Regions from separate parts of the Nocardia sp. NPDC059240 genome, predicted to be linked through region 1. Evidence: riboswitches for the same ligand, from Rfam matches in the RefSeq annotation. Region 1 holds a riboswitch; the other holds the start of a gene.
The links. Region 1 has a riboswitch for magnesium ahead of ACFXHA_RS26385 (hypothetical protein). Riboswitches for the same ligand answer to the same signal wherever they lie in the genome.
Positions count from the first base shown of each region.

Region 2: another riboswitch for magnesium. It lies ahead of ACFXHA_RS19965 (hypothetical protein); the one in region 1 lies ahead of ACFXHA_RS26385 (hypothetical protein).

Region 1 is NZ_JBHZAC010000007.1:277,249-281,660, forward strand. Features, by position in the region: gene ACFXHA_RS26375 (nitrate/sulfonate/bicarbonate ABC transporter ATP-binding protein) at 1-300, opposite strand, end outside; gene ACFXHA_RS26380 (ABC transporter permease) at 314-2,071, opposite strand; gene ACFXHA_RS26385 (hypothetical protein) at 2,082-2,780, opposite strand; M-box (ykoK) riboswitch at 3,140-3,312, opposite strand; gene ACFXHA_RS26390 (DUF3558 family protein) at 3,410-3,934, shown strand; gene ACFXHA_RS26395 (DUF3558 domain-containing protein) at 3,934-4,412, shown strand, end outside.
Region 2 is NZ_JBHZAC010000005.1:262,812-267,223, forward strand. Features, by position in the region: gene ACFXHA_RS19955 (Nramp family divalent metal transporter) at 1-338, opposite strand, end outside; gene ACFXHA_RS19960 (magnesium transporter MgtE N-terminal domain-containing protein) at 440-1,774, opposite strand; M-box (ykoK) riboswitch at 1,958-2,129, shown strand; gene ACFXHA_RS19965 (hypothetical protein) at 2,424-3,128, shown strand; M-box (ykoK) riboswitch at 3,235-3,406, shown strand; gene ACFXHA_RS19970 (hypothetical protein) at 3,689-3,871, shown strand; gene ACFXHA_RS19975 (NRAMP family divalent metal transporter) at 3,927-4,412, shown strand, end outside.

The DNA of each region.
Region 1 (4,412 bases):
GACATTCTGGCGCACGGTCAGCCACGGCAGCAGCGCGAAGGTCTGAAACACCATGGCGGTACTGGGATTCGGTTCGGTGATCTCGGTCTCGCGCAGCCGCGCGGTCCCGGCCGACGGCTGCACCAGCCCGGCGATGATGCGCATGAGCGTGGACTTGCCGGAGCCGGATTTGCCGAGCAGCGCGACGATTTCGCCCTCCCGCAGTTCCATGCGGACATCGGACAGAACCGCCAGCTGTTCGCCGGACGGGTTGGTGAAGTTCTTGGTGACGCGATCCACGGTGATGACGGGTGCGGACATGGCGTCCTCCTTTCTAGACGAGCGCGTACCGGGTCTCGGCGGTGCGCTGTAGTCGCCGCCAGACCAGGCGGTTGATGGCCACGGTCACCACGGACATCACGAGCGTGCCGAGCAGCACCTTCGCGAATTGATCGTTGGTGGTGGCATTGGTGATGTACGCGCCCAGACCGAAGGCCTCCAGGTGCGTGCCGCCGGATTCGACGACCTCGCCGACGAGCGTGGCGTTCCACGCACCGCCGAACGCGGTGATCGCACCGACCACATAGCCGGGGGCGATCGCGGGCAGGATCAACGACTTCCAGCGTTCCCGCCCGTGCACGCCCAGATCGTCCATGGCCTCGCGCAGATCGGTGGGGATCTGCCCGGCGGCCGCGATCACGTTGAACAGCACGTACCACTGCGCGCCCAGCGCCATCAGCACGGTGCCGCCGATATTGAGCGAGATGCCGGTGTAGGTCAGTCCCGCGACCACGAAGATGTACAGGAACTGGGCCGGGAAACTCGCCATCACCTGCACCACCGGTTGCGCGAACCGGCAGATGCGCGGATTCATGCCGATCCACACGCCGACCGGCACCCACACGATGGTGGAGAAGACCAGCAGCACCGCCACCCGGCTGAGGCTGGCCAGACCCATCAGCGAGGCGGGCCCGAACTCGGCGAAACCGACTGTGCGCTCGAAGTATCGGGCCAGCGTCCACGCGCCCCAGCCCAGCGCCGCGAACAGCACGGCGAAGAACACCGCATCCCCGGCCAGGCTGCCGCGCTTGGCGTCGTAGGGCGAGCGGGTGGCGCGCCCGAAGATCCGCATGCTGCGATCGATGCCCTCGCCGACCGGCCGCAACCGGGTCGCGATCCGAGTGGGAATCGTGGTGCGCCGCAACAGATCCAGCACCAGACTGCGTGGAGCCTGCGCGGATTCGGTGTGCTCCACCCGGAATCGCTCCGACCAGGCCGTGAACGGCCGCCAGAACAGCACGTTCACCAGCACGATGGTGGCGACCATGACGACAGCGCCGATCATGAGCTTGCCGACCGCGGCCTCCGACGTCGCGGCGGCGATGAACGAACCCATGCCGGGCAGCGCCTGATCATTGCCGGACACGCTGATGACCTCCGAGGACGCCAGCATGAACCAGGCCCCGCCGAAACTCATCATGCCGTTCCAGACCATGGGGATCATGGCCGCGGGAATCTCGACCCGGGTCAGCCGCTGCCAGCGGGTCAGCCGCATCATGCGCGCCGATTCGTCCAGCTCACGCGGCATATTCCGGAGGGCCTGATAGTAGGCGAAGGTCATGTTCCAGGCCATCGCGGTGAAGATGGCGAACACGCACGCCGCCTCCGCGCCCAGATACGAGCCCGGGAACAGCGCGATGAACGCCGTCACCGTGATCGATACCAGCGCCAGCACCGGCACCGACTGCAGAATGTCGAGCAACGGGATGAGCACCTTCTCCGCGCGCCGGGAGTGCGCGGCCCACTGGCCGACGACGAGCGTGAAGATGAGGGACGCGACCAGCCCGGCGAACATCCGCAGCGTGGTGCGCGCCGCGTAGTAGGGCAGGTTCGCTGGATCGGTGGAGACGGTGTCGGGGCTGTCGCCCGGCATCCACGGCACCGAGATGTCGCGAAAGAGCTTGACCACCAACACCGTCAGCACCACGCCGGCGGCCAGCAGCAGATAGTCGGCCGGGCGCAGCCCGTTGCGGGCCCGGCGGACCTCGGGAGTTGTCTTGGGGCTGTTGGGGATTGCAATTTGCAGAGTCATGTCTGTTACCTCATTCGGCGGCCGGCGGCGCGTTCACGACATTGAAGAAGTGGATCGCCGACCCGATCAGCGCGGGCACGCCGATGAGCACGTTGAACACCACGACCCCCATGCCCGCGCCGATGACCGCCCCGGCCAGACAGCCGACGATCGCGCCCACCGGACCGGCCGCGACGGTGGTGAGTGCACCGGCGAACAGGCACCCGAGCGGGCCGCCGATGACGGCTCCGAGCAGTGTGGCCACCGCGACGGCCGCACCGATCTCGGTGTTGACGTGGCCCATCGCATTGTTGAAGCGATCCTCGGGGCTGTCGCTGTCGCTGATCGGACTCAGATCGAAGGTCCGCACGGGTGCGCCGACGGCCTGTTCGGTCTGGGCGCGCTCCTCGTCGGTGAGCGGCCGGGCCCGGTCGGGGCGCGGCGCGAGAACGGCCGTGTTGCCGTCGATTCGGGCATCGATCGGGTACATGGTGCCCTGCTTGGCCAGCTGCAACGGCAGCGAGCTCACGACGATCCCGGCGGGGTCGAGGATCTGCAGGCGGTCGTGATCGACCCGCAGCGAGCCCGCGTCGGTGTGCAGTTGGACCGTCCGATCGACGATCGTGGCCCGGGCCTCGATGGCCGCGGGTTCGGCGTGCGCGGTGGCGTGCGTGGTCAGCAGGGCGGCGCTGGTCAACGCGGCCAGCCAGGCGAACATGCGAATTCTCATCAGGATGGTGTCCCCTCATCTGCCGCCGCCCGGCACGGTATTGCGGGCAGCGGTGAATTCCGTCGCGCACGATTGCGCGGACGGCATATGGCATTGGCGGAATTCCGAATTCAGTCGGAAATCGGCATGCGAATATCACGGAACCGCGCAGTGTGCGGCACCGGAATATCGGTGGATTTACGCGCGTCGAGGCGACGCGACGTCGATATGTTTAGTGGCCCGCTCGCAGGCGGAGGGGCCGGCCCGGAGACTCCGGACTGTCAGAGGGCGTCATCTGGCTGCCCCGACCTCCTCAAACTGGTTGAACGCGATACGACAGCGCACACGGGGGAAGGTCGTCCGGCGAAACCGGAACGGGACGAACACCCTCTCGTCAGAGTTTTGGCACTGTGCGACGTATTCCGCTTCCGCGGGAAAGCCACTTTGGATAACCCCTTAATCCGGGGAAATCTGTCCTAACCTTGGGCGTCTCTCGACGTCGTCAGATCAGTGGCCTGTGTTCGTACAGGAGCCTCGCCTATCGAGGTGCGACATCGAACGTAGTTAATGTCCTGTGAATTGTCAAAATTCATATTCGATCGTGGCGTGGATCGCACGACCGGTGGCGTTCGCCTACGCTGGTCGGCGTGATGAGAGCGGTGGGCGTGGCGGCAGGGATCGCCCTGATCGGGGTGGCGGTCGCGGGCTGCGGCGGCACCTCGACGCCGCAGGCGGCCACGACCACGAGTGCCGCGCCCAAAGCGGTACTGGCGTCACCGAATACGATCGGGCTCTGCGGTGGGGTGTCGGACGCGGAGGTCGGGCGGCAGGCGGGGCTCGCCGATCCGGCTCGGGTGTCGGTGAATGCCCTGAGTTGCGTATGGCAGCCGGGCAGCGGTGGCGACGCGGTGATCTTCCACTGGTTCCGGGGCAGTTCGCTCGAGGAACGCCGCACCCAGGTGACCACCGGCAAGCCCGCCACCGTTCAGGTCGCGGGGCAGGCCGGGATCGAATGGCGGGACGCGAGCGGGTGTGAGGTGGCGGTCGCGTTCGGCGATACCGACTTCATCGACTGGACGGTGCGGCACACCGTGCCCGGCGGTTCGAACACCCAGTCCTGCCCGGGCGTCGAAGCGCTGGCCGCGGCCACGTTGCAACAGGCGGGACAGGGCTGATGGCACGCTGGTACTCCCGAATCGCGGTGGCGGCGTTGCTGATCGCCACGGTGACCGGCTGCTCGCACGGGGGCAAACAGGACGATGCGCGCGTGTCCTCGGATCCGAACTTCCTGGCCGGTTGCGGACCATTGGAAGATCAGAAGCTGGCGAGCGCCATCAATGTCACCGGTATGAAGCGGCTCAGCGAGCCCACCATCTGCGACTGGACCGCCGTCAACGCGGGCGGTGGTGCGGTCGACCTCACCTATGCCTGGCTGCGAGACGACACGCTTTCCCGCGAGGTTCAGGTCGCGGGCCAATTCGGTTACCAGATCGAACGATTGGTGGTCCGGAACTTCGGCGGCATGTACTGGCGCGATCCGAAGGATCCGGGCAGTTGCGCGGTGACGGTGGCCGATACCGGGACCGTCACCTGGTGGGTGCACAACCGCGATCACACCGCCCGGCCCGATCCCTGCGCGGCGGCGATGGCCCT
Region 2 (4,412 bases), on a different contig from region 1:
AACCAGCCCCAGCCTCGACCGAAGCGCTCGTTGATGAGCCGGGCGTGGCCGACACCGGTGACCGCGCCGAGCCGAACCACCATCTCCTGGTTCACGATCAGCACGGGGATCAGCAACAGCAGCACCCACAACAGGCTGTAACCGTAGTTCTGCCCGGCCTGCGCGTAGGTGGCCACGCCACCGGCGTCATTGTCGCCGACCATGACGATCAGGCCGGGGCCGACGATCGCGAGCAGCGTCGCCATTCGGGTCTTGAAGGTGCGCGAATGCTCGGTATCGCCGAGCTTGATCTTGCCGAACGCGCCTTCGATATCACCCACGTGCGCCGAATCCAGCACGGCGGACTGACGATTCACACCGGGGGATCGGGTCGAAGCCGTATCCACGGGCTTGCGGAGCTCCGGACCCGGTGGCACCGGCGGGTTTTCGTGTGTATTCGTCATAGCTGTGCCGCGCCGTTCGGGTGCTGTGTCGGGGTCTTGCCGGCCGGCGCGGGCTCGCGCACCGGACGCGGCGCGGGCTCGCGGCGTCGCCAGTCCTCGGGAATGATGTCCTCGAGCACGTCGTCGACGGTCACCACACCGAGTACGCGATCCTCGTCGTCGACGACGGGTAGCAGGTAGAGGTTGTAATCCGCCATCAGCAGCGCGATGTCGGTGAGGTCGGCCTCGGGGCCGATGCGCACCGGGTCGGCGTCCATGATCTCGGAGATCGCGCGCCCCGGGTCCGCCTGCAGCAGCGCGATCACCGACACCACGCCGACGAGCTGCCCGCCCTCGACCACGTGCATCTTCAGCAGCGCCTCGGGCTGCAGCGCGGACGCCGCCGCCACGATCGACAATGCCTGCGACACGGTGGAATTCGGTGCGCAGGAGACAAAATCCACATTCATGAGTCCACCCGCGCTGTCGGGGTTGAAGCCCATCAGCGTGATGACCTTGACGCGCTGCCCGGGCGGCATCAGATCCAGTACCCGGCGGCGACGCGACTGGCGGAGTTCGAGAATGGAGTCGGCCGCGTCGTCGGCGCGCATGCGCCCGAGCAGGGCCGCGACCTCGCCGTCGGACATGGAGTTCAGGATCCGGCTGGACTGATCGGAATCCAGCTCCTCGAACACGTCGGCCTCGAGCTCCGGATCGCCGTGCACCTGGTCGAGGATCTCGCCGCGCTCATGCTTGTCGGCATCCTCGAGCAGGTCGGCGAGCTCGGCGGGCTTGAGGCCGCGCAAACGAACGCTGATGCCGCGTGCGGTCTGCGACCCGCTGTGCCCGATCAGGGGTTCGAACGCCTTCCAATCCCGCGAGGCATGACCGCCGGAAGATCTGATCAGTCCGAAGAACTGGGCCGGGCGGCGGGTGTCGAGCCGGGCCAGCACCCACCCCTCGGGAGTCTGGTCGAGTTCGACGTCGTAGGCGCGCACCAGTTCCGCGGCGGCGACGTCGATGAGGCGATGCCCGAGGATGTCCGCCTTCAGCAGCACCTCGCCGTCGCGGCGCTCGAAGGAGCGCAGGTCGACCTTGTTGACCGACAGCACGATCCGATCGGCGCCGAACTCGCGGATGCGATCGGCCGAGACGAACACCTGACGCCCGCCGACGCCGACGACCACGCCGGTGATCGCCGGATAGGCGTCGCCACCGGTCAGCCGCACGATCAAATCGTCTACGCGGCCGATGGATTCGCCGGATCCGGCGATCACGGGAGACTTGAGCAACTGCGACAGATGGAGGGTCGCGGCCGAATCCGGTATCGGCTGCGGTGTGGCTTCGGTCATAAGCACTCCTGTCTCGGCGTCCCCGGCGAACCGGCGACTACAGCCTCACCCTGCACCGTGGCCGGTGCCAATACTCGAATTCTGGCTCAACGGAGGGTATCGAACAGACCAACGAAACACCCCCATCGGCAAATGTCTGAATTGACTTATCAAACTCATTGGTGCCAAGCTGTGCCCCGTAATACAGCACCTCGCTAGGCGAGGCTCCTGCGTGAACAAAGGCCACTGATCCGACGACGTCGAGAGACGCCCAGGCTCAGGACAGGTTTCCCCGGATTAAGGGGTCACCCCAAGTGGCTTCCCAGGCAATGGGATACGTCGCGTAGTGCCGAAGCTCTGACGAGAGAGGTGCCCACCCGATTCGGTCTTCTACCTGGGTGGACTCCTCGTGTGCACACGTGCTGGCGCCCCCGTGCGCCCCGGCCGCAAGGAGGTGAGGAACAACAGTGCCATCCGGCGATAGTCCGCATCCCAGTCTCTTGTTCCCCGCACTCGTTTGCGGGTGGAAACACGCCACACGAGCCTGACAATTCACGAAACCCCTTTTACGCGACCGCATGCTGTCCGCTGCGCGGCCGTGTAATTCGTGCTGGCCATTTCACCCCCATTCGAATTCATCGTCCCACTGAATTTCGAAGGTTTTATCTCGATGAGGAAGCTCACCGCTTACACCCTGGCCGCCGCTACCGCTCTCGGCGTCGTGGCCTGCAACGCACAGGACGCCAAAGCCGATCCGGCACAGGCGAATCCCGGTATCCACTGGACCACCCAGGTGGTCGACAAGTCCGTCGTGCTCACCACCGATCTGGGCTCGCTGACCACCCAGGACGGCCAATTCCAGGTCCGTGACACCACCGGCGGCCTGGTCACCCAGTTCCCGCTGAGCTGGCTCGACAATGCCGGCGCGCACCCGATCGCCGCCCGGATCGACGGCAATACCGCCACTCTCACCCCGAACCTGGACCCGGCCGCCGTCACCCCGGCCCCGGCGCTCCCGGCTCCGGTGGTCAAGGACATCGCCAACCAGGCCGATCAGGACGCCGCCTTCTCCGCCGCGGTCAACCAGTTCGGCATCGTCACCTCCATGGGCACCATGGTCGGCACCCTGGTCGGTGGCGTCGCGGGCTGTGCCATCGGCGCCGCGGGCGGAGCCATCGCCGGTGTCGTGGTCATGTCGGTGCCGACCGGCATCGCGGGCTGTGTCGCCGGTGCGGCCATCGGTATCCCGCTGGGTGCCGCGGCCGGTCTGGTGTTCACCGGTGTGCCCGCCGCCATCGCGGTCGGTATCGGCCTGGCCCAGCGCCTGGCCGCGCCGGACTCCACCCCGGCCCCGGCCGCCGCTCCGGTCGCGTGATCGGTCCGATTGCGCCGGTGAAACTCGCACCGGCGCAATCGGATTCCGTAAAGATGCGATCGACAGCCCTTGACTTGCGGCTTGCGCGGGGTTCACACTTCTTCAGTCAGCACCTCGCTAGGCGAGGCTCCTGTACGAACACAGGCCACTGATCCGACGACGTCGAGAGACGCCCAGGCTCAGGACAGGTTTCCCCGGATTAAGGGGTAACCCCAGGTGGCTTCCCGCGTCGCGGGATACGTCGTGCAGTGCCGAAGCTCTGACGAGAGGGGTGCTCGCCCACCGTTTTTCGGTGCGGCATCCACCCCTTGCGTACTGGCCCAACCGTATCGGCGCCCGCGTGCGTCTCGGCAGCAAGGAGGTGAGGGACGAAAACATGAACGACGACGATCCTTATCCGAGTCCGCTTCGAGAACTCATTTCGTTCCCAGCTTGCTGCGGCCTTCCGAACTCCTGACCGATCCAGTTCGAAGTTCCCACCCCGTCGGGGGTGACTTCGGCGTGTCTTCGGCATGCCCGGAAACGCTTGCGGCAGTTGGCTTCACGCCGAGGAGCAAGTCATGGCCGTCATCGCATTCCCGCACCGCGACACCATCTCGATGCCGGTGTCCCTGATCAATCTCGTCCGCCGGCTCCGTACCAGGGCCCGGCTGACCGATCAGGAACGCCACTACATGGCGGCGGCCCGTCCCAGGGCCGCCCTCTACACCGCCTCGCTGGGCGGCCACCCCTACCACTGGTAGCGGGTCCATCGCCGATACGCAGTACTGCGAAAGATTCAGAGAGGGAGAAACGGTCATGGCCTTTTTCTCCAACGGCGACAGCCGTCATTCCACCGTCGCGGACAGCCCGAACCCGGGTGCCGTCATGGACAGCGCGCACGTCGGCGACATCGTCGGCGCGCTGGGCCGGGTCGGTCAGCACGACACCTCCGAGGGCCGCACCCGTTGGCAGCGTTTCCGCATGCTGCTGGCCATCATGGGGCCGGGTCTCATCGTCATGGTCGGCGACAACGACGCCGGTGGCGTCGCCACCTACGCCCAGGCCGGGCAGAACTACGGCATGGCCCTGGTCTGGACGCTGGTGCTGCTGATTCCGGTGCTCTACGTCAACCAGGAGATGGTGGTCCGGCTCGGCGCGGTCGCCGGGGTCGGGCACGCTCGCCTGATCTTCTCCCGGTTCGGAAAGTTCTGGGGCGCTTTCAGTGTCGGTGACCTGTTCATCGTCAATGCCCTGACCATCGTCACCGAGTTCATCGGTGTGTCCTTGGCGCTCAACTACTTC